4 regions of the Dermacoccus sp. 147Ba genome follow, and region 1 is predicted to be linked to each of the others. Evidence: riboswitches for the same ligand, from Rfam matches in the RefSeq annotation. Region 1 holds a riboswitch; each other region holds the start of a gene.
The links. Region 1 has a riboswitch for S-adenosylmethionine ahead of EVU97_RS04060 (bifunctional o-acetylhomoserine/o-acetylserine sulfhydrylase). Riboswitches for the same ligand answer to the same signal wherever they lie in the genome.
Positions count from the first base shown of each region.

Region 1 (5,146 bases):
AGAGCGACTGGAGGCGGAACGCGTCGCACCAGTAACGGAAGTAGGAGCGCAGGCCCTCACGGGTGAGGTCGTCCAGGGCTGCGGCGTCGAGTTCCGGGCGGACCCGGGCGTAGTTCGAGCGCATCCGCTCGACGTCCTTGCCGCCGCGACGGTGAAGGACGTCCGCGATCTTCTCGAAGAGCGCGTACGCAGCCGGCTCGGGCAGGGCGCGCACGGCACGCCATCCGGCCTTGAAGGCGAGAACGGTGGCGGCGTCCTGCGCTCGCTTGCGGTAGGGAGCGGGCCGAGCCATCAGTTCGCGAGAGCCTTGCCGAGCGCCTGGCGACGCACCATGAGCATGCGCTGCAGCACGGTGATGAACGAGGCCACCGCGAGCAGGGCGAGCACGATCGTCAGGACGATGTACGGCAGGTCGAACAGGCCCGTGAGGCCGGTGGTGACGAGAACCGCGACGAGACGGTCGGCGCGTTCCGCGATGCCGACGTTCGCCTCCATACCGAGACCCTCGGCGCGAGCCTTGGCGTACGAGACGACGGAACCGAGCACGAGACAGGCGAGCGCGAGGCATGCCATGAGGAAGTTGTCGCCCTGGCCGGCGAAGTAGAGCACGAGGCCACCGAAGATGGCGGCGTCACCGACGCGGTCGAGCGTGGAGTCGAGGTAGGCGCCCCACACCGACGAGCGACCCGACAGGCGGGCCATGTTGCCGTCGAGCATGTCGGAGAAGACGAAGGCCGTGATGAACAGCGTGCCGACGAGGAACTCGCCGCGCGGGTAGAACCACAGCGCGCCGAACGAGACACCGAGCGTGCCGACGATCGTGACGACGTCAGGGCTGATGCCGAGGCGCAGGAGCAGCTGCGCCAGGGGGCGGAAGATCGCGGAGAAGAAGGCGCGCGCGTACTTGTTCAGCATGGTGACTCAACTGTAGCGGTTCGATACGTCGAGCCGAGGTGCGCGCCGCGCCGGACGAGTCACATCTCACCCCGCGTTCACGAGCCGCACGCCCCGCGAGGTCGAGGCCGTCAGTCGGTTGGCCAGGACGCCGCGATGCGCTGACGGCTGTCCTCGAGAAGCACCGGGAGAGCCTTCGTCTGGCCGACGATCGGCATGAAGTTCATGTCGCCACCCCAGCGGGGCACGATGTGCTGATGCAGGTGCGCAGCCACGCCGGCGCCCGCGACATCGCCCTGGTTCATGCCGAGGTTGAATCCGGCCGGGTTCGACGCCGCCTTGAGCGCGCGAATGCCCTGCTTCGTCAGCTTCGTGAACTCCTCGGTCTCCGCGTCCGTGAGGTCGATGTAGTGCGGCACGTGACGGTAGGGGCACACGAGCAGGTGGCCCGGGTTGTACGGGAAGAGGTTCATCACGACGAAGCAGTGCTCACCGCGGTGCACGATGAGGCCCTCGGCGTCGTCCTTGCCCGGCGCCGCGCAGAACGGACAGCCGTCGCCGGCGTCCCTCGAGGGGCGGTCGGCCTCGATGTAGGCCATGCGGTGAGGCGTCCACAGTCGGCCGAACCCGTCGGGCTCCCCCGCGAAGTCGTGCTCGGACTCGGCGTGCTCGGGAGTGAAGTCCTCGTTCTGCGTGACCATGCGCCCCATCCTAGGGAAACCCGCGCGCCGGGTCAGACCGGAGCGATCTCGGCGAGTTTCTCCACGAGCCGCTCGTCGCTCGCAGCGCCCGCGTGGGCCAGGCCGCCCACGCGCTCTGCCACTTTCTGTGCGACGGCTGCGGCATCGCCTTCACCCACGACGGCGACGGCGCTCGCGAGTCCGCCGAGGCCGCTTGCGGCGTCCTCGAGGTCGAGCCAGTCGTCGTCGGTGAGTTCCGCTGTCACACCCGCCCACACGACGCCCGCGGCCATGACGCCACGTTCGGCCAGCGATCCGACGCTCTCGCGCGGCAGCGAGCCGTCCTCACCGAGGTAGAGCACGACGGCGTTCGCCGCCGGCTTCGACGGGCAGGCGATGCAGCGCTCGCGCTGGTCGAGGGCCCAGATGATGTCGCTCATCGCTGCTCCTTCGTGGCCGCGAACGGTGCGTCGCGGTGCATGTGTCGCTCCTCCGGGGCACCGAGTCCGAGACGCTCGTACAACGGGCGCGCCTTCGGACGCGTGTTGAGCAGCATCCGCTCGACGCCGCGCGCGTCCGCCCAGGCGTCGACGGTGCGGAGCATGCGTTCGCCGAGTCCCGCGCCACGCTCGTCGGGCACGACGAAGACGAACGCGACGTACAACCACGGCTTGGCGCCGCGCGCGAGCGTCGGCATCCGGTGGACGAGGGCGCACTGCACGATGCCGACGACGGTGCCGTCGGAACGGGTGGCGATCCACGTGGGTACCTCGTCGAAGGCCGAGAGGAAGTCGTCCGCGTACTCGGTCACGAAACCGGCCCGATTCAGGTGCCCCTCCTCGAGGTCCGAGCGCAACCGAAGCGCTGCACAGGCGAAGGCGTCGTCACGCCTGGCCCGGGCGATGGTGATCGTCATGGCGCCAGTCAACCACGGCTTGACCCTTCGGCAAACGCCCCGCGCCGCACGGCAAACCACGATGTGAGACACGAGTCCCGCCCCTCGATACCGCCCGGGATATCCTCGGACCAGGTCACGAGCGCCAGCGTCAAACCCCGGTTTGCTGGCCGGCAACCCTCCCACCGCGGCGGGGTGCTCCGGGTGACGACCTGGCCCGGCGTCGGATACGCCCGGGCAAGCGCGGAAGCAGAGCTTCCGGCGCACCCCGCGTGCGAGGTTCGCGCACGGGTAGCGACCTTTCGAGGAGTTGTCATGAGCGCTCAGGACTGGGCTTTCGAGACCAAGCAGATCCACGCCGGCCAGGTGCCGGACGGGGACACCGGATCGCGCGCGCTGCCGATCTACCAGACGACCTCGTTCGTCTTCGACTCCGCCGAGACGGCGGCCAACCGCTTCGGCCTGTCCGACCTCGGCCCCATCTACACCCGCATCGGCAACCCGACGTCGCAGGCCGTCGAGGAGCGCATCGCGGCGCTCGAGGGTGGCGTCGGCGCCCTGCTGCTGGCCTCCGGCCAGGCCGCGACGACGTTCGCCATCCTCAACGTCGCGCAGGCAGGCGACCACGTCGTCGCGTCGCCCGCTCTCTACGGCGGTACGTACAACCTGCTCAAGTACACGCTCAAGCGTCTCGGTGTGGAGACCACCTTCGTCGAGGACATCGGTGACCTCGACGCGTGGAAGAACGCCATCCGACCGAACACCAAGCTCCTCTTCGGTGAGACGCTGAGCAACCCCGACCAGAAGGTCCTCGACGTCGCGGGTGTTGCCGCTGTCGCCCACGACGCCGGCCTGCCGCTGTTCGTCGACAACACCGTCGCGACGCCGTACCTGCTGCGCCCGATCGAGCACGGCGCGGACGTCGTCATCCACTCGGCGACGAAGTACCTCGGCGGCCACGGCACGTCGATCGCCGGCGTGCTCGTGGACGCCGGAACGTTCGACTACGCCAAGGAGCCGGAGAAGTTCCCGCAGTTCAACGAGCCGAGCGAGAGCTACCACGGCCTCGTTTTCGCCCGCGATCTCGGCGTCGGTTCGGCGCTCGGCGCGAACCTCGCATTCATTCTCAAGGCGCGCGTCGAACTGCTGCGCGACCTCGGCTCCGCCGTGTCGCCGTTCAACGCCTTCCTCATCGCGCAGGGCCTCGAGACGCTGTCGCTGCGCGTCGAGCGTCACGTGGAGAACGCGGAGAAGGTCGTCGCTTACCTGAGCGAGCACGCGCAGGTCGAAAAGGTCTTCTACGCCTCGAAGGACGACAGCCCGTACAAGGAGCTGGCCGACCGCTACCTGCCCACCGGTTCCGGTGCAGTGTTCTCCTTCGAGATCGCCGGCGGCATCGACGCGGGCAAGGCGTTCGTCGACGCCCTCGAGCTGCACTCGCACGTGGCCAACATCGGTGACGTCCGCTCGCTCGCCATCCACCCGGCGACGACGACGCACAGCCAGGGCAGTGACGACGACCGCCGCGGCGCCGGCGTCACGCCCGGCCTCGTGCGCCTGTCGGTCGGCATCGAGAACGCGAACGACATCATCGCCGACCTCGACAAGGGCTTCGCAGCCGCGAAGGCTGCCTCCGCCTGATCGCCCGCACCGCGGAGACTACGACGAAGCCGCCACCCCAAATCGGGGCGGCGGCTTCGTCGTATGTGGATCAGGCCTCGGCAGGTGCCTCGGCCGCCGTGGGCGACGTGTTGTTGCGCGAGGCGATGTACGCGGCGATCTCGGCCACGGCCTCGTCGACCGGCACGCCGTTCTTCTGCGAGCCGTCGCGGTAACGGAAGCTCACGGCTCCGTTGTCGCGGTCCTCCTCGCCGGCGATGAGGATGAACGGCGCTTTCGACTTCGAGGCGTTGCGGATCTTCTTCGGGAAGCGGTCGTCGCTCGTGTCGATCTCGACGCGTACGCCGGCCCGACGCAGCTTCTCGCCCACCTCGCCGAGGTAGTCGTAGTACTCCTCCGCGACCGGAACCCCGAGCACCTGAACCGGTGCGAGCCACGCCGGGAACTGCCCCGCGTAATGCTCGACGAGCACACCAAGGAAGCGCTCGATCGAACCGAACTTCGCCGAGTGGATCATGACCGGCTGCTGACGCGTGCCGTCCTGAGCCTGGAACTCGAGGCCGAAGCGCTCGGGCATGTTGAAGTCGTACTGGATCGTCGACATCTGCCACGTACGGCCGATGGCGTCACGTGCCTGCACGGAGATCTTCGGGCCGTAGAAGGCTGCGCCGCCCGGGTCGGGCACGAGCTCGAGGCCCGAGGCGTTCGCGACGTCGGCGAGCACCTGCGTCGCGACCTCCCACTGCTCGTCGGTGCCGATGAACTTGTCCTTCTTGTCGCCGGCCTCGTCACGCGTCGACAGCTCGAGGTAGAAGTCGTTCAGCCCGAAGTCACGCAGCAGCCCGAGGATGAAGTCGAGCAGGTGCTTGATCTCGCCCGGCGCCTGCTCCGGCGTCACGTAGGAGTGGGAGTCGTCCTGGGTGATCATGCGCACGCGCGTGAGGCCCGAGAGAACGCCGGACTTCTCGTCGCGGTAGACCGTGCCGAACTCGAAGAAGCGCAGCGGCAGCTCACGGTAGGAGCGTCCGCGCGAACGGAAGATCTCGTTGTGCATCGG
Region 1 covers NZ_SEHL01000002.1:371,421-376,566, forward strand. Annotated here, with positions in the region: gene EVU97_RS04035 (phosphatidylinositol mannoside acyltransferase) at 1-292, opposite strand, end outside; gene pgsA (phosphatidylinositol phosphate synthase) at 292-915, opposite strand; gene EVU97_RS04045 (HIT domain-containing protein) at 1,026-1,595, opposite strand; gene EVU97_RS04050 (hypothetical protein) at 1,628-2,014, opposite strand; gene EVU97_RS04055 (GNAT family N-acetyltransferase) at 2,011-2,490, opposite strand; SAM riboswitch class IV at 2,604-2,719, shown strand; gene EVU97_RS04060 (bifunctional o-acetylhomoserine/o-acetylserine sulfhydrylase) at 2,785-4,110, shown strand; gene thrS (threonine--tRNA ligase) at 4,181-5,146, opposite strand, start outside.

Region 2 (5,146 bases), on a different contig from region 1:
TGCACCGGGATGCGGATGGTGCGCGCCTGGTCGGCCATGGCGCGGGTGATGGCCTGACGAATCCACCACGTCGCGTAGGTCGAGAACTTGTAGCCCTTGGTGTAGTCGAACTTCTCGACCGCACGGATGAGGCCCAGGTTGCCTTCCTGGATGAGGTCGAGGAAGAGCATTCCGCGACCGGTGTAGCGCTTGGCGAGCGACACGACGAGACGCAGGTTGGCCTCGAGGAGGTGGTTCTTGGCGTTCTTGCCGTCCGAGGCGATCCACCACAGCTCACGCTTGAGCTTCATGTCGATCTTGTCGCCGGAGTCGAGCTTCTGCTCCGCGAACAGGCCGGCCTCGATGCGCTTGGCGAGCTCGACCTCCTGCTCGGCGTTGAGCAGCGCGACCTTACCGATCTGCTTGAGGTAGTCCTTGACCGGGTCTGCCGTGGCGCCTGCCGTGACGACCTGCTGAGCAGGAGCGTCGTCCTCGTCGCCCTGACGCAGGACGAAGCCGCCCTTCTCGTCCTCCGGCTCGGAGGTGTCGCCGGCCTTGCTGTCGGAGGCCTGCTCGGGCGTCTCGACATCGTCACCGGTTTCGGCCGCGATGTCGACCGGCTCGACCTCGTCGACCTCGGGCTCGTCGGCGGCCTTAGTCGCCTTCTTTGCAGCAGCCTTCTTCGCCGTTGCGGTCTTAGCCGTCGCGGTCTTGGCCGTGGCCGTCTTGGCGGCAGCCTTCTTAGCCGTGGTCTTCTTCGCGGCAGCCTTCTTGGCCGTCGTCTTCTTGGCGGGAGCCTCGTTGGCGGTCTCGTCCGCCTCGCTCGACTCCTCGACAGCCGCAACCTTCGCGGTCGCGGTCTTCGCCGTCGCCTTCTTGGCGGTGGTCTTCTTGGCCGCAGTGGTCTTGGCCGCAGCGGACTTCGCGGTGGCCTTCTTGGCCGTCGTCTTCTTCGCGGCCGTCTTACGACGTCCGGCTGTGGTGGCCACGGCCTGCTCGGCGTGGGCCTGGTCGAGGACGACCTCGATGTTCTCGGCGGCCAGCGCCTTCAACACGGACTTCTGCTTGGCGGACGACACCTGTGCCTCTTCGATCGCGTCCTTCAATGCGACGCTGTCCACCGAGCCCGTCTCACGACCCGATTCGAACAGAGCTGCCAGAGCCGGGTGGTCGACATCCGCGGGAAGTGCGGGGGGCTGCGTGGTCTTCGACACTGTCGTCACCAACTACCTTCCGAAAGTAATGCGTCGCCGTCGTCGGCCGCAGGGCAGCGACGATCGAAGCGACACCGGAACGAGGAGTGCGATCACGAAACCCCGCGCTTGGCGCTCCGGGTGGTGACCGCTTCTTCACCCATTATAAAACTCGACGGACGAAACCGCAGAATCACGGGGTTCAACGAGCTTCGATTGACGTTCATTCCCTGCCCCGGATCGGCCGCCATCTCAGCAACTGAAGGCCGTTCGGGAGCCTCAGGGCTTGACGGCGAGCACGGGGCACGGGGCGTCGAGCAACAAGCGCTGAGCACTCGTGCCCAGGATCAACTTGCCGACAGGGGTGCGCCTGCGCAGCCCGATGACGAGCAGGGCGGGCTGCACTCGGGAAATCTCCTCGAGGATGGATTCCACGGCGTCGGCGCCGTCCTGCACATCGACGACCTGTGCGCCGGTGTACTCCTCGGCCGCCTTGCGGGCCGCGGTGCGAGCCTCGTCCGAGGGCACCGTGCACACCACGATGAGCGGGCGACCCAGATCCTTCGACTGGCGAGCTGCCTCGGCGAGGGCGGCTTCGCCCTCGGGGCCGGGCGCGAAACTGACGATGACGGACATGGCGACCTCACTCGCGAAATTCGGAATCTGCCGTCACGCTACCCGAGGCCCCTGCGGTGGGCCACTCATGCGACGCCGCGCACGAGCCGCGGTGTTCCGCGCAACGGTCGCTGGACGAGTTCATGCACGAGCGACGCGATCTGGTCGGCCTCGATGAGGAATCCGTCGTGGCCGTAGGGCGAGTGGATCATGCGCAGTCGTCCGCGACCGTAGGCGCGCACCATCCGCGTCGATGCGCTCACGGGAAAGAGTCGATCGGAGTCGACTGCGGCCACGAGGAGTTCTCCTTCGTACGCCTCCAGCACCGCGTCGAGCCCGCCGCGTCCTCGCCCGATGTCGTGGGTCGCCATGGCCTGCGTCAGGCGCACGTAGGCCAGCGGGTCGAAGCGTCGCGCGAGTTTGGCCCCGTGGTGGTCGAGGTAGCCCTCGACGCTGAAGCGACCGCCCTCGAGCGGGTCCTCACCTGGCTGGGGCTCGGCGCCGAACCGTGCCTCGAACTCGCTTGCGCTGCGATACGAGGCGTGAGCGATCTGGCGGGCCAAGGCGAGGCCGTTCGTGGGAAACGTGCCGTGACGCAGGTAGTCGCCGTCGCGGAATTCCGGGTCGGACGTGATGGCGACGACCTGGGTGTGACCCCAGGCAATCTGGTCCGCGGTCGCGCAGCCACTGCTCGCCACGACCAATGCCCGCTCGACGCGGTCCGGGAACCCCGCGACCCACTCGGCCGTGCGCATCCCCCCGAAGGAGCCTCCGATGACGGCGTGCAGACGTCGCACACCGAGCGCTTCGAGGCACGCCGCCTCGGCGCGGACCTGGTCTCGGACGGTCACCTGCGGGAAACGTCCGCCCCAGGGCTCGCCGTCCGGAGCGAGCGAGATGGGGCCGGTACTGCCACGGCATCCACCGAGAACGTTGATGGCGACGACGAAGTACTCGTCGGTGTCCAGTGCTGCGCCGGGGCCGATGATTCCTGGCCACCAACCCGGGGTGGGCTGCCCGTCGCCAGTATCGCCGACGACGTGCGAATCACCCGTGAGCGCGTGCTCGACGAGGACGACGTTCGACGCGTCGTCGTTCAACTCGCCCCAGCACTCGTAGGTCATGACGACATCCGGCAGCGTGCGGCCACTTTCGAGAACGACGTCTCCCAGAGCGACGGCTCGTGCCTGCGCGTTGAACCCACTCGGCGCCTGCACAGGACGCGTAGCGGCCGGTGCGACGTGCGCTGAATGAGAGCTCGCCATGTGTCCTCCTCGAAGGACTCGCCGAAGCGACTGGCGAGTCCGCGCTTGCCGCAGCGTTCACGGCCCTGTCGTCACCCGGGGCACCCCACCGCGGTGGAGGGTTGCCGCTCAGTCAGCCGGGGCTTGTGTGACTGAGACTCTTGACGCTTTGAGACTAGGGCGAGTGCAGCGAATGCGCCAGGAAGGCCCCTGCTGATGTCCACGATGTGAAGCGCCGGCCCGGTGGCTGCCCGCACTCTCTCGCCTCGTCGCCACGACGTCAGCGACGGCGCCGCGCCGCACGATTCGGCCTCGCCGGCCGCAGGAAGTCCTCGTACGCCATGCCGGAGGAGGTCATCCTCACGACGAGGTCGACGAGAGGTAGGCGCGCGCCCCGTTCCTGGGCCTCGGCGGCGGCGAGCACAGCGCTGGGCCGCTCCCCTTCCCGCCAGCGCGCGAGTGCCACGAGACACAGCCAATGGGCTCGCGCCGGCTCGGGCACGGCGACGAGGATCTCCAACAGGCGCTGCGAACTCACCGGCTCGGACCAGCACTGCCGCGTGGTACGGGCTCCCGCGGCCAGTTCGGGCACGACGCTCCACACCATCTCGTCGCGCAGGAGTGGATCGGGCATGGCGTCGACGACGAGTGCCAGAGCCTCACGCTCGCGAGTGCTGTGGGGGTGCCCGGAGCCTGAGGCCACCTCACGCCAGGCCGCGCGCACCCGGCCGGTCTCGCCCGGTAGCCCGACGAGCAGGTCGGCGACGGCCCGTTGGGCCAGTGGCGAAACCGCGTGGAGGGCGGCCACGGCTTCGTCACGCGATGACGCCGGTTCGAGGCGTCCCTCGAGGGCCGATGCGAGGGAGGGCACATCGGCGGCAGTCGGCACTGGGGCCAGTGCACCGTCACAACAGCCTTTGGTGCACGTCGTTGCCCACCAGACGTCAGGGGCCACGACGAGGGCGTGCTCCACCTCGACGGCCGGTGCGAGAGCCCGCGTGACCAGGTCGAGATCGACGCCGGGACTGCACTGGTAGGCCGTGACGACGACGCCACTCGTGCCGAGACGATTCGACGCCTCGACGACGCGATCGCGCACGTGGTGAACGTGCTCCGGGGTGACGACGGCTTCGTCGAAGCGGGCAGCCCCCGAAACTCGCCCGCCGTCCATGAACGTGACGACGAGGGACGCCGTCGGAGCGAAGCCGAACTCGTACGGCATGAGGGCGAGCAGCGGGCCCATGCCCGAGAGATGAAGTGTGGTCATGGCTTCACGAAGCCATGACCACACTTCTCACGACCAGTGCGAGGCGCTGGCGCCTGTGGACAAGGGCGTCCTCAGCGCACGCGCTCCCCCGCCAGCGTCACACCTGTGCGCTTCTCCCAGTCGAGGAAGTCGTCGGTGACGTGCACGAGCGAGCTCGCCAGCCACGTGAGGACGGCGGCGTCGTCCGCAAGACCCACGACTCCCAGGAGCGCCTCGGGCAGCAGATCGACCGGCGAGGCGACGTAGGCCGCAGCAGCCGTGAGCAGCGCGAGCTGCGCGGTGCTCACGCCCCGGTACGAACCGGAGCGCACAGCGCGAGCCAGGCGCGGAAGTGCGCTGAGGCGGGTCGTGAGCGAGGGACCTCCGGCGGCGGACGCCGCCGTCACTGCAGCAGCGAGGGATTTCAGGCCGGCGAGTCGGGTGACGCGGCGACCGAGCGAGGTGGGACGTGCCATCGAAGTGCCTCCGGTTGACGAGCGTTCAGGTGAACAAAGCGACAACGCCGACGCCACGCGGTGCATTCCGCGGGCGCGGGCGTCGTCACGATCGGCGGAGCGTCAGGCCGTGGGCGGCACGGCCGCGATGAAGTCCTTGCGCGCCGCGTCGGCGATCTTGCGCAGGAGCATGACGTCGAGCCCCGCACCGATGAAGCCACCCGCAACCGGGATGACGCGCGGGATGCGCGAGAGGAACTTGCGCCCGACCTGCGTGCCCAGGCGGAACGCGACGGACTTGTTGACGACCGCGAGCGCCGCCGGGGGCAGACGACGGGTCGCAACATTCGTCGCGACACCGCCGCTGAACGCACCCATGCCCTTGAGAACCTGCGTGGCATCGGCGCCAATGAG
Region 2 covers NZ_SEHL01000001.1:397,782-402,927, reverse strand. Annotated here, with positions in the region: gene EVU97_RS01815 (RNA polymerase sigma factor) at 1-1,193, opposite strand, end outside; gene EVU97_RS01810 (universal stress protein) at 1,452-1,808, opposite strand; gene EVU97_RS01805 (homoserine O-acetyltransferase) at 1,874-3,052, opposite strand; SAM riboswitch class IV at 3,089-3,198, opposite strand; gene EVU97_RS01800 (DUF4192 family protein) at 3,312-4,298, opposite strand; gene EVU97_RS01795 (YkvA family protein) at 4,370-4,753, opposite strand; gene EVU97_RS01790 (EcsC family protein) at 4,856-5,146, opposite strand, start outside.
Region 2: another riboswitch for S-adenosylmethionine. It lies ahead of EVU97_RS01805 (homoserine O-acetyltransferase); the one in region 1 lies ahead of EVU97_RS04060 (bifunctional o-acetylhomoserine/o-acetylserine sulfhydrylase).

Region 3 (5,146 bases), on a different contig from region 1:
CGAGGACGACAAGGTCGTTCTCATCTGCACCGGCTCCCAGGGTGAGCCCATGGCCGCCCTCGCCCGCATGGCCAACCGCGACCACCGCATCGACGTCGGCCCCGGCGACACCATCCTCATGGCCAGCTCGCTCATCCCCGGCAACGAGAACGCCGTCTACGGCCTCATCAACGGCCTCATGCGCCTCGGCGCCAACGTCGTGCACAAGGGCAACGCCATGGTGCACGTCTCCGGTCACGCCTCCGCCGGCGAGTTGCTCTACTGCTACAACATCGTCAAGCCGAAGAACGTCATGCCGATCCACGGCGAATGGCGCCACCTCGTGGCCAACGGCAAGCTCGCCGCAGCCACCGGAGTGCCCGCCGAGCAGGTGCTCCTCGCCGAGAATGGCGTCGTCGTCGACCTCGTCGACGGCAAGGCCGCCATCACCGGCGCCGTGCCCGTCGGTTACGTCTACGTCGACGGCTCCCTTGTCGGCACCACCGACGAAGACATGCTCAAGGACCGCCGCGTCCTGCGCGACGAAGGCTTCATCACCATCACCGTCGTCCGCAACGCCTCCACCGGAGAGATCGTCGCCGGCCCCGACATCCGCACCCGCGGATTCGCCGAAGGCGACGAGGTCTTCGAACGCATCCGCCCCAAGATCGAGCAGGCCCTCGCCGACGCCCGCGGCAAGGGCATCACCGACACCCACCAGCTCCAGCAGGTCATCCGCCGCACCGTCGGCGGGTTCGTCGGTGGCAAGCTGCGCCGTCGGCCGATGATCATTCCGATTGTTCTGAACGCGTAGCCGGCGCTTCGCGCCGGCGGAGCGTTCAGAACAATCGGTCGCGGTGTGGTTTCACGCGCAGGGATGGGCCTCGCAAGCTCGGCCTTCCCTGCGCGTGAAACCACACCGCTGCATTGTTCGGCGCGTCGTCCGGCCAGGCCCTGGCGGGCCTGTCTCGGTGCGGCACGCGGCCGTCCACTTCTCGGGGTGGGCGGCTTTCGTATGGCTGTCACCAGCCCGTGGTCGGCGCGATTTCCGCCCGCCAAGCCATGGTGGCGTCTGGGTAGTCACTTGACGGTCGGACGCGGGCCCGGGCAACCGGGCGTGTTGGTGCCCTTCTCGGCACTCCTTCCGGGCATCCTCCGGGCAAGGCCATTGCGAATGACTCGGGCCGCCGGTCCCCAGAACCGGCGGCCCGAGCCGTCCGTCACCAGGGGCGGGGCTCGCTCAGATCCCGCTCGTCACCCACCGGTGCCCAGCCGATGCCCGGCGTGTGCACGTAGTCGAACGCCGGGCCGCGCTCCACGAGCGCACGCACCGCCGCGACGAGACGGTGCGCATGCTCCACCGTCGTCGCGAGGCCGATGGAGGCGCGCACCGCCGTCGCGCCCTTGCCGAGCCGCTCGTCACACAGCAGATGCGCACAGAAGCGGCCGTCGCGCACCGCAATGCCGTGCTCGTCCGCGAGCACCTGAGCCACGAGCGTCGGGTCGTACCCGTCGACCGTGAACGTCGTGACGCCGACACCGTCGACAGGCTCGTCGTCGGAGCCGAGCACGTGAAGAATCTTCACACCCGGCAGCGCGCTCAACCCGTCCCGGATGATGCCGTGAACACGGTGCTCGTGGTTCTCGATCGCGTGACTGTGAGCGCGCAGCTTCGCCGCGGCCGCCGCGAGAGCGATCGCGCCGACGGCGTTCGGCGTGCCGCCCTCGTGCCGTGCCGGGCCTTCGGACCACTCGACGTCGTCCGTTGTCACCCGCTTGCTCGCACCGCCGGCCGGGAGGTACGGATCGGCCGCATCCAGCCAGTCGGCGCGACCCGCGAGAACGCCGGCGCCGTACGGGGCATACATCTTGTGACCCGAGAACGCGACGTAGTCGACGCCCCACGCGGCGACGTCGATGACGCGGTGCGGAGCCAGCTGCGCCGCATCGACGACCGACCGTGCCCCGTGGGAGCGCGCGACGGCGGCCAGTTCACCGATCGGCCAGATCTCCCCGGTCACGTTGCACGCACCCGTGATGACGACGAGCGCGGGAGCATCCGATGTCGCGCGGAAGCGGGAGAGCGCGGCGTCGACGGTGGCGATCGCAGCCTCGGGGGAGGACGGCACCGACAGTCGCGTCGTGCGCTCGGCGGGCCAGGGGAGGAGCGCCGCGTGGTGCACGGATTCGAAGACGAAGACCTGAGCGTTGTCGGGCAGGACGTGGGCGAGCAGAGCCAGCGCATCCGTGGTGTTGCGTGTGAAGACGACGTGGCTGTCCTCGCCGAGACCGACGAAGTGCGCCACCTCCGAACGCGCCTCCTCGAACCAGCCGGTCGTCAGACGCGAGGCGTACCCCGCCCCGCGATGAACCGAGCCGTAGGTGCGCAGGATGCGCTCCGCAGCCTCGGCAACGCCCACGAGGGCAGGAGCGGTGGCACCGTGATCGAGGTTCGCGAACTCGACGACCGTGTGGTGCAAGGTCGGCACACCGACACCGTCAGAGACGGTTGCAGGGGTGGCGCGGGCGCTCGTCCGAACAGCAGAAAGGGAAGCGGGCAACGACTTCGGCTGACGGGTCGCAGCGAGCGTCGAAAGGACAGAACTCATGAGGAGACTCCTTCGTCAGGGGTCCGCCCGACGAGAAGCGTCGCGAACCCGCGCTTGCTGCGTGCGGTCGCACGCAGCCAGGTCGTCACCCGGAGCACCCCACCGCGGTGGAGGGTTGCCGTCCAGCAAGCCGGGGCTGTGCGCTGGAACTCGTGACCGAGCAACACCTTGACATGCGACTCCTCGTACCGTCCACGAATGTGCCCGAGGTCGCCCGGATGGTGAGATGCGACTCGCTGTTCACGCCGCCCCTCGGGGCCGACAGATCGTCGTGCGGTCCCCGGCGTGGGGCCGAAGAACTGCGCCCCTTCTCCCGTAATCTGGCCGGGTGGCGACACGGAAAACACCCCCGAACGACAGCGTTCTCGTAGCGAAGAAGAGTGCCCCGAACAGTCGGAGCACCACCTCCTCGCGCGCCCGCACCACCCCGGCGAAGAACGCGCCCCGCAAGCAGGCGCCCTCCAAGAGCGCGCCCGGCAAGGGGCGCGGTTCGAGCTCGGCTCAGCAGGGCCCGTCGGCCTCCAGCCGTGCTGCTCGTGGCGCCTGGATGGGGGTTTCCCACGTCGCCGGCGGCACCGTGCGTCGTGTCGGCGCCAGCGCTGCCGAACTCGAGCCGGAGCACCGTCGCGACGGCATCGGCTTCTTCCTCCTCGCCCTCGGCATCGTTGTCGCGGCGCGCGAGTGGTGGAACCTGCCCGGCATGTTCGGTGACATCGTCCACGCCGTCGCCGCGGGAACGTTCGGCGTCATCGCCTACGTCCTGCCTGTCGTGTTCATCGGCATGGGTCTACACATGTTCCGCCACCCGCGCGGCCACCAGCCCACCCACCGCATGTCGATCGGTCTCGGCATCCTCGCCCTCGGCTCCACCGGTATCGCTCACCTCGTCGGCGGACGCCCGGCCGCGGGTGACGTCGACGCCGTGCGTGACGCCGGCGGAGTGCTCGGCGTCATCTCCGGTGGCCCGCTGGCCGCAGGCCTGACGCTCTGGGGCGCCGGCGTCATCCTCGGCCTCGTGTCGTTCTTCGGTTTCCTCGTGCTGACGCGCACGCCGGTCAACCGCATCCCTCAGCGTCTGCGTGAGGTTGAGGCCACGATCTTCGGTGGTCACGCTCCGACCGAGGAGCGCGACTACGCCCAGCGCGACGCCGTCGCCGACGACCTGCACGGCGCCGACATCGGCAACCGTGCGCGCGGCGGAGCACCCCGCCGCGCCGCCGACGTGCACCACGGCGACGAGCCGTACGAGCAGGCAGCAGAGGTCGTCGGCCGCGGTCCGCGCGGTCGCGGGCGTGGCTCGCGCAAGCCCCTCGGTCGTCAGCGCGGCGAGCAGCAGATCTACGACATCGACACGATCGAAGGCGGCGACCCGGCGGACGGCTCCGCCGACGAGGGCGAGCGCGCCACGTCGGCCGGCGCGGCAGCTCTGGCTCGGGCCCGCGGCTCGCGTGCGACCACGTCACGCCCGGCCACCACGGACGAGGCCGACACCGCCGCCGTCGAGACGGCCGGTGGCTCCAAGCAGCGTCCGGGCGAATCGCCCAAGGCCGCCGCAGCCCGCCAGGAGACGGCGCAGCGCCCGGCCGCCGAGGTGCCTCAACGTCAGGTCGAGGCTCAGCCGACGGAGCAGCTCCCACAGCGCGTCGAGCAGCTCGCCCTCGCCGGCGACATCACGTACACGCTGCCCGAGTCGACCCTCCTCGAGGAGGGCACGCCGCCCAAGGAGCGTTCGGCCGCGAACGACCGCGTCGTCGACGCGCTCACCGAGGTGCTCGACCAGTTCGGCATCGACGCCGTCGTCTCCGGTTTCACCCGCGGCCCGACGGTCACGCGTTACGAGGTCGAGCTCGGCCCCGGCGTCAAGGTCGACCGCGTCACGGGTCTGAGCAAGAACATCGCCTACGCCGTGGCCAGCGCCGACGTGCGCATCCTGTCGCCCATCCCGGGCAAGAAGGCCATCGGTATCGAGATCCCGAACGCCGACAAGGAACTTGTCAGCCTCGGTGACGTGCTGCGCAGCCAGGCGGCCCGCAACAATCACCACCCGATGGTCATGGGTGTCGGTAAGGACGTCGAGGGTGGCTACGTCGTGGCCAACCTCGCGAAGATGCCGCACATGCTCGTCGCCGGTGCCACCGGTGCCGGTAAGTCGAGCTTCGTCAACTCGATGATCACCTCACTCCTCATGCGGGCCACGCCCGAAGAGGTGCGCATGGTGCTCGTCGACCCCAAGCGCGTCGAGCTGACGGCGTACGAGGGCATCCCGCACCTCATCACGCCGATCATCACGAACCCGAAGAAGGCCGCCGAGGCTCTCGACTGGGTCGTGCGCGAGATGGACGCGCGCTACGACGACCTCGCCGCGTTCGGATACAAGCACATCGACGAGTTCAACAAGGCCGTGCGTGCGGGCAAGGTGACCCTCCCGCCGGACAGCAAGCGCAAGCTCGCGCCGTACCCGTACCTCCTCGTCGTCGTCGACGAGTTGGCGGACCTCATGCTCGTCGCGCCGCGTGACGTCGAGGCCTCGATCCAGCGCATCACGCAGCTCGCGCGTG
Region 3 covers NZ_SEHL01000001.1:334,408-339,553, forward strand. Annotated here, with positions in the region: gene EVU97_RS01575 (ribonuclease J) at 1-793, shown strand, start outside; gene EVU97_RS01580 (aminotransferase class V-fold PLP-dependent enzyme) at 1,200-2,588, opposite strand; SAM riboswitch class IV at 2,634-2,746, opposite strand; gene EVU97_RS01585 (DNA translocase FtsK) at 3,136-5,146, shown strand, end outside.
Region 3: another riboswitch for S-adenosylmethionine. It lies ahead of EVU97_RS01580 (aminotransferase class V-fold PLP-dependent enzyme); the one in region 1 lies ahead of EVU97_RS04060 (bifunctional o-acetylhomoserine/o-acetylserine sulfhydrylase).

Region 4 (5,146 bases), on a different contig from region 1:
GTGATCCGTTCGATGCGCACCGTGTTCATGCCAGTCATGGAACGCCAGCAACCGCGCACCCGACAAGTGAATTTCCGGCGGTACCGGCCCTACGATCGACGGCAGGCCCGGAACCCGACGCCACATCACCCTGCGTTTCATGGCCGCACCGATGGATGCCAACGTGCGCGGGCGCGTCGGTGCCGGCCGGATGCTCGAGTGGATCGACGAGTCCGCGTACGCCTGTGCCGCGGCGTGGAGCGGGCACTACTGCGTGACGGCCTACGTCGGCAATGTGCGCTTCCACCAGCCGTTGCACGTCCGCGACCTCGTCGAGGTGCAGGCGCGGTTCATCCACACGGGCACGTCGAGCATGCACGTGTCGGCGCGAGTGCGCTCGGGCAACCCGCGCACGGGCGAACTGAACCTCACGACCGAGTGCACGATGGTGCTTGTCGGCCTTGACAACGACGGCGACAAGCGGGCCGTGCCGCCTTGGGTGCCAACGCTTTCCGAGGACGTCGCGCTCGACACGGACGCGCAGACGATGGTCGAGATCCGCGCGAGGCTACTGCGCCCCATCCCACTCGAAGTGCCGCCGCTCGTCGACTGACGCGCGCCGTTCACGCGGTTGCTCCGCGAGTTCGGAATCCTCTCGGACACGCCTGCGTTGAACACAGCGACTCCAGTGAAAGGAACGCCCCATGTGGTTCACCCGTCAGGATTCCGCCCCGGTCGACGTCGCTGCCGTGCACGACGTTCTCGGCACGCCACTGCTCGGCGGGTGGCCGGACAAGACCGAGACGCTGTACGTCGCGATGGGATGTTTCTGGGGTGCGGAGCGCATCTTCTGGCAGATCCCGGGGGTCGTCTCGACGGCCGTCGGCTACATGGGTGGCGACCGTGAGAACCCCTCGTACGAGGACGTCTGCACGGGCACGACGGGCCACACCGAGGCCGTCCAGATCGCGTACGACCCGGAGAAGGTCTCCCCGGCCCAGCTGCTCAAGGCGTTCTGGGAGAACCATGACCCGACGACGGCCAACCGTCAGGGCAATGACATCGGCACGCAGTACCGCTCTGCGGTCTACTGGACGACGCCCCAGCAGGAGACCGCTACGCGTCGCACCGCGGAAGCGTTCCAGGATGCGCTGACCGACGCGGGCCGCGGCGCCATCACGACGGAGATGAAGCCCGCCGACGAAGCCGGAAAGTTCTGGCCGGCCGAGGGCTACCACCAGCAGTACCTCGCGAAAAATCCAGGCGGGTACTGCAATCACGGCTACAAGGGCGTGACGTGCCCGGTCGGCGTGGCCGACCTCCCCGCGCAGACCGACGTTCTTCCGCCGAGCAAATAAGCGCGAGCTCGGGGTACCTCGACCCCGTGGAGTCCACGCTCCGCCCCTAGTGACTCCAGCCCACGGGGAGAGCACGGCGTCAGCGCATCTCTCCACTGGGCAGACTTTCCTGCCGTTGGGTCGAGGCGGCGACTACCCAACCGCAGGAAACTCGGCCCAGCGGTGACACAGAGTGGCCCAGATCACTTGATTTGACGGGCTTCTCGCGGCGCCTCTAATGTAATGCCTGTCAAGAGATCCGATGCAAAGCCCTGGCTGGTCGGACGGCAACCCTCACGAACGTGGCGGGGTGCTCCAGGTGATGACACGGCCGCGTCAACCGCGCGGCAAGCACGTTCCGCACCCGGAACACATCCCTTTCGAGGGCTTCGTACCGGTGCGCCCGATCCCGGGAGATCACATGCAGCACACGCATCGCCCCACCCAGGCCCCCACCGCGCGACCGCACACGCACGACGCCGCGTTCGCGCGCCCCAAGCACTGACCGCACCCATCGTCGGGCGGTCGTCGCCGCCCACCCCACCGGCGCCTCGCACGCCCCTTCGAGGAAGGCATCACCATGTCCGAGAACACCAACTCCACCACCCCCGGAGCCAGCCCGGCCGTCCAGGCCCTGCCCGAAAAGCCGAAGAGCAACGGCCCCAAGTACGCGGCCATCGGCGCAGGCGTCCTCGTCGTCGCGCTCGCCGCAGGCTTCGGCATCAAGGCCTTCACGGGTAGCGACGACGAGAAGCTGACGAAGATCACCGTCGGTACCACCGAAGCGTCCGACCCGTACTGGACCGAACTGGTCAAGGTCGGCAAGAAGAAGTACGGCCTCGACATCCAGCCGGTCAACTTCACCGACTACACGCAGGCCAACCCGGCGCTCTCCCAGGGCCAGGTCGACGTCAACCAGTTCCAGCACCTGCAGTTCCTCGCCGACTACAACGCCGCGAAGAACGACACCCTGACGCCGGTCGGCTCCACCTACATCGTGCCGCTGTCGCTGTACTCGAAGAAGCACACCACGGTGAACGAGTTCGCCGACGGCGGCAAGGTCGCCATCCCGAACGACGCGACGAACCAGGCACGCGCCCTCCTGCTCCTGCAGAGCGCCGGTCTGCTCACGCTCAAGGGCGGGGGCAACTCCCTGTCGACGCCCGCCGAGATCGACGCCGCGAAGTCGAAGGTCGGCGTCACGCCCGTCGACGCTGCCCAGACCGCAGCCGCCCTGCCCTCCGTCGAGGGCGCCGTGGTCAACAACAACTTCGCCGCCGACGCGAACCTCGACCCGAGCAAGGCGCTGTTCAAGGACGACCCCAAGGCGAAGTCCTCGGAGCCGTACATCAACGTCATCGTGGCCCGCAAGAAGGACGCCGACAACCCGACGTACGCGAAGTTCGTCCAGGCGTACCACGAGAAGTCGGTGCAGGACCTCATCTCCAAGCGCACCAAGGGAACCCAGTACGAGGTGAAGCGTTCCGTCGCGGACGTGCGCGGCATCCTCACCCGCATCGAGTCGCAGATCAAGGCCAAGAAGTGACCCCCACTCCCCCGGCCCGACCCGAGAACGCGCCGGCGGTCCGGCTGCGCGGCGTGAGCAAGACCTTCGTGCGCGGCAAGAAGAACGTCACCGCGCTGCAGGAGATCGACCTCGACGTCGCTACCGGCCGCGTCCTCGCCGTCATCGGGTTCTCCGGTGCAGGCAAGAGCACCCTCGTGCGGCTCATCAACGCGCTCGAGACCCCGACGACCGGCTCCGTCGAGGTCGACGGCGTCGATCTGGCGGGTCTGGGAGCAAAGCAGATCCGAGCTCTGCGGGCCCGCATCGGCATGGTGTTCCAGCAGTTCAATCTCATCCGCTCGCGCACGGTGTACGCCAACGTCGCCTATCCGCTCGAGGTCGCCGGTTGGGACAAGGACAAGCAGGAGGCGCGAGTCACCGAACTGCTCCACTTCGTCGGTCTGACGGAGAAGGCCTGGGCCTATCCTGACGAGCTGTCCGGCGGCCAGAAGCAGCGCGTCGGCATCGCCCGCGCCCTGGCCACGAACCCGGAGATCCTGCTCGCCGACGAGTCGACCTCCGCCCTCGACCCCGACACGACGAAGGACGTCCTCGCCCTCCTGCGCCGCGTCAACGATGAGCTCGGCGTGACGATCGTCGTCATCACGCACGAGATGGACGTCGTGCGTGAACTGGCCGACGACGTCGTGGTCCTCGAACACGGCCGCCTCGTCGAATCCGGGCCGACCGAGCAGGTGCTCGGCGCACCGACATCGTCAGCCACGCGGCGGCTCGTCGACGCGACGCTGCGCAACGTGCCCGACGCCCGCGAGATCGCGCGGCTGCGCGAGAGGGTGAGCGGACGCCTCGTCACGGCAACCGTCCACGACTCCGCTGGATTCGGAAGGGTTCTCGCCTCCACCGGCGCCCGCGGTGTCGAACCGGAGATCGTCCACGGTGGCCTCACGCCCCTCAAGGAAGCGAACCTCACGACGTTGACCCTGGCCCTGCGCGGTGACGACGTCACCGTCACGCAGGTGCTGACCGACCTCGCCCAGGTCGCCACCGTCCACGAACTCGAGGAGGCCACGGCATGAAGGTCATCACTGCGGACACGGACTGGAGCGCACTGCGCCCCGTGCTGTGGGAGTCGGTCGGGCAGACCCTCCTCATGGTCAGCGCCACCATCGTCCTCGGCGGTCTGTTCGGGCTCGTGCTCGGCGTGCTGCTCAACACGACGCGCCGCGGCGGCATCATGGCCAACCCGACGGTTCACACGATCCTCAACGTGCTCGTCAACATCATCCGGCCGATCCCGTTCATCATCTTCGCGGCCGCGCTCGGTCCGCTGACGCTGAAGGTCACCGGCTCGACGATCGGTACCGCGTCGATGATCTTCCCGCTGACGCTCGCCGCAACGTTCGGCATCAGTCGCATCGTCGAACAGAACCTCGTGAGTGTCGACCCGGGCGTCATCGAGGCGGCTCAGGCGATGGGCGCGAGCCCGTGGCGGATCATCCGCACCGTTCTCATCCCCGAGGCGCTCGCGCCGCTCATCCTCGGGTACACCTTCGCGCTCGTCGCCGTCATCGACATGACCGCGGTCGTCGGCGCGATGGGCGGCGGCGGTCTCGGCAACTTCGCGCTGGCGTACGGCTACCAGCGCTACCAGTGGGCCGTGACGTGGGCAGCCGTCGTCATCATCATCGTGTTCGTGCAGATCGCGCAGTTCATCGGTAACGCACTGGCCCGCAAGGCTCTGCGTCACTGATCGACGCGCTCGGGCGTCCAAAGGGTCAGTCCGTCAGCGGGTCGACGAAGCGGCCTGCTGCAACTGGGCGCGCAGATCCTGCGGCATGCCGTGACGCTTCTTGCCGTGGCCCTTGCCGTGACCGTGGCCGCGCCCCGAGTCGGACGCCGACTCCGTCAGCGCGTTCGCCGGGCCCGGCGCCGGCTGCGGCACCGGCTCGCACTTCACGTCCGAGTGCCCCTGCCCGCGAGTGCGCTGCGGCGTCTTGCCGGACAGCAGGTAGGTGGCGATCTTGTCGTCCGTGCACGCGATACCGCTCAGCGAACCCGAGTGCGTCGTGCCGCCGACGCCCTCGATGAGCGAGCTCTTCGGGAAGCGCTTACGCACCTCGAGCGCACCGCCGTACGGCGTCGCGCCGTCCTTCGTCTCCGAGATGAGCAGGATGGGCCCGACCTTCGAACCGTCGACGCGGGGCGCCTGGCGGTTGCTCGCCTTCACCGGCCAGCTCGTGCACGGAAGGTTGAACATCGCATTGGCCCACGTCTCGAACGGCGCCTTCTTGGCGACGCGCGT
Region 4 covers NZ_SEHL01000018.1:4,929-10,074, reverse strand. Annotated here, with positions in the region: gene EVU97_RS14655 (GNAT family N-acetyltransferase) at 1-38, opposite strand, end outside; gene EVU97_RS14650 (acyl-CoA thioesterase) at 140-592, shown strand; gene msrA (peptide-methionine (S)-S-oxide reductase MsrA) at 684-1,337, shown strand; SAM riboswitch class IV at 1,565-1,676, shown strand; gene EVU97_RS14640 (MetQ/NlpA family ABC transporter substrate-binding protein) at 1,897-2,862, shown strand; gene EVU97_RS14635 (methionine ABC transporter ATP-binding protein) at 2,859-3,920, shown strand; gene EVU97_RS14630 (methionine ABC transporter permease) at 3,917-4,594, shown strand; gene EVU97_RS14625 (alpha/beta fold hydrolase) at 4,628-5,146, opposite strand, start outside.
Region 4: another riboswitch for S-adenosylmethionine. It lies ahead of EVU97_RS14640 (MetQ/NlpA family ABC transporter substrate-binding protein); the one in region 1 lies ahead of EVU97_RS04060 (bifunctional o-acetylhomoserine/o-acetylserine sulfhydrylase).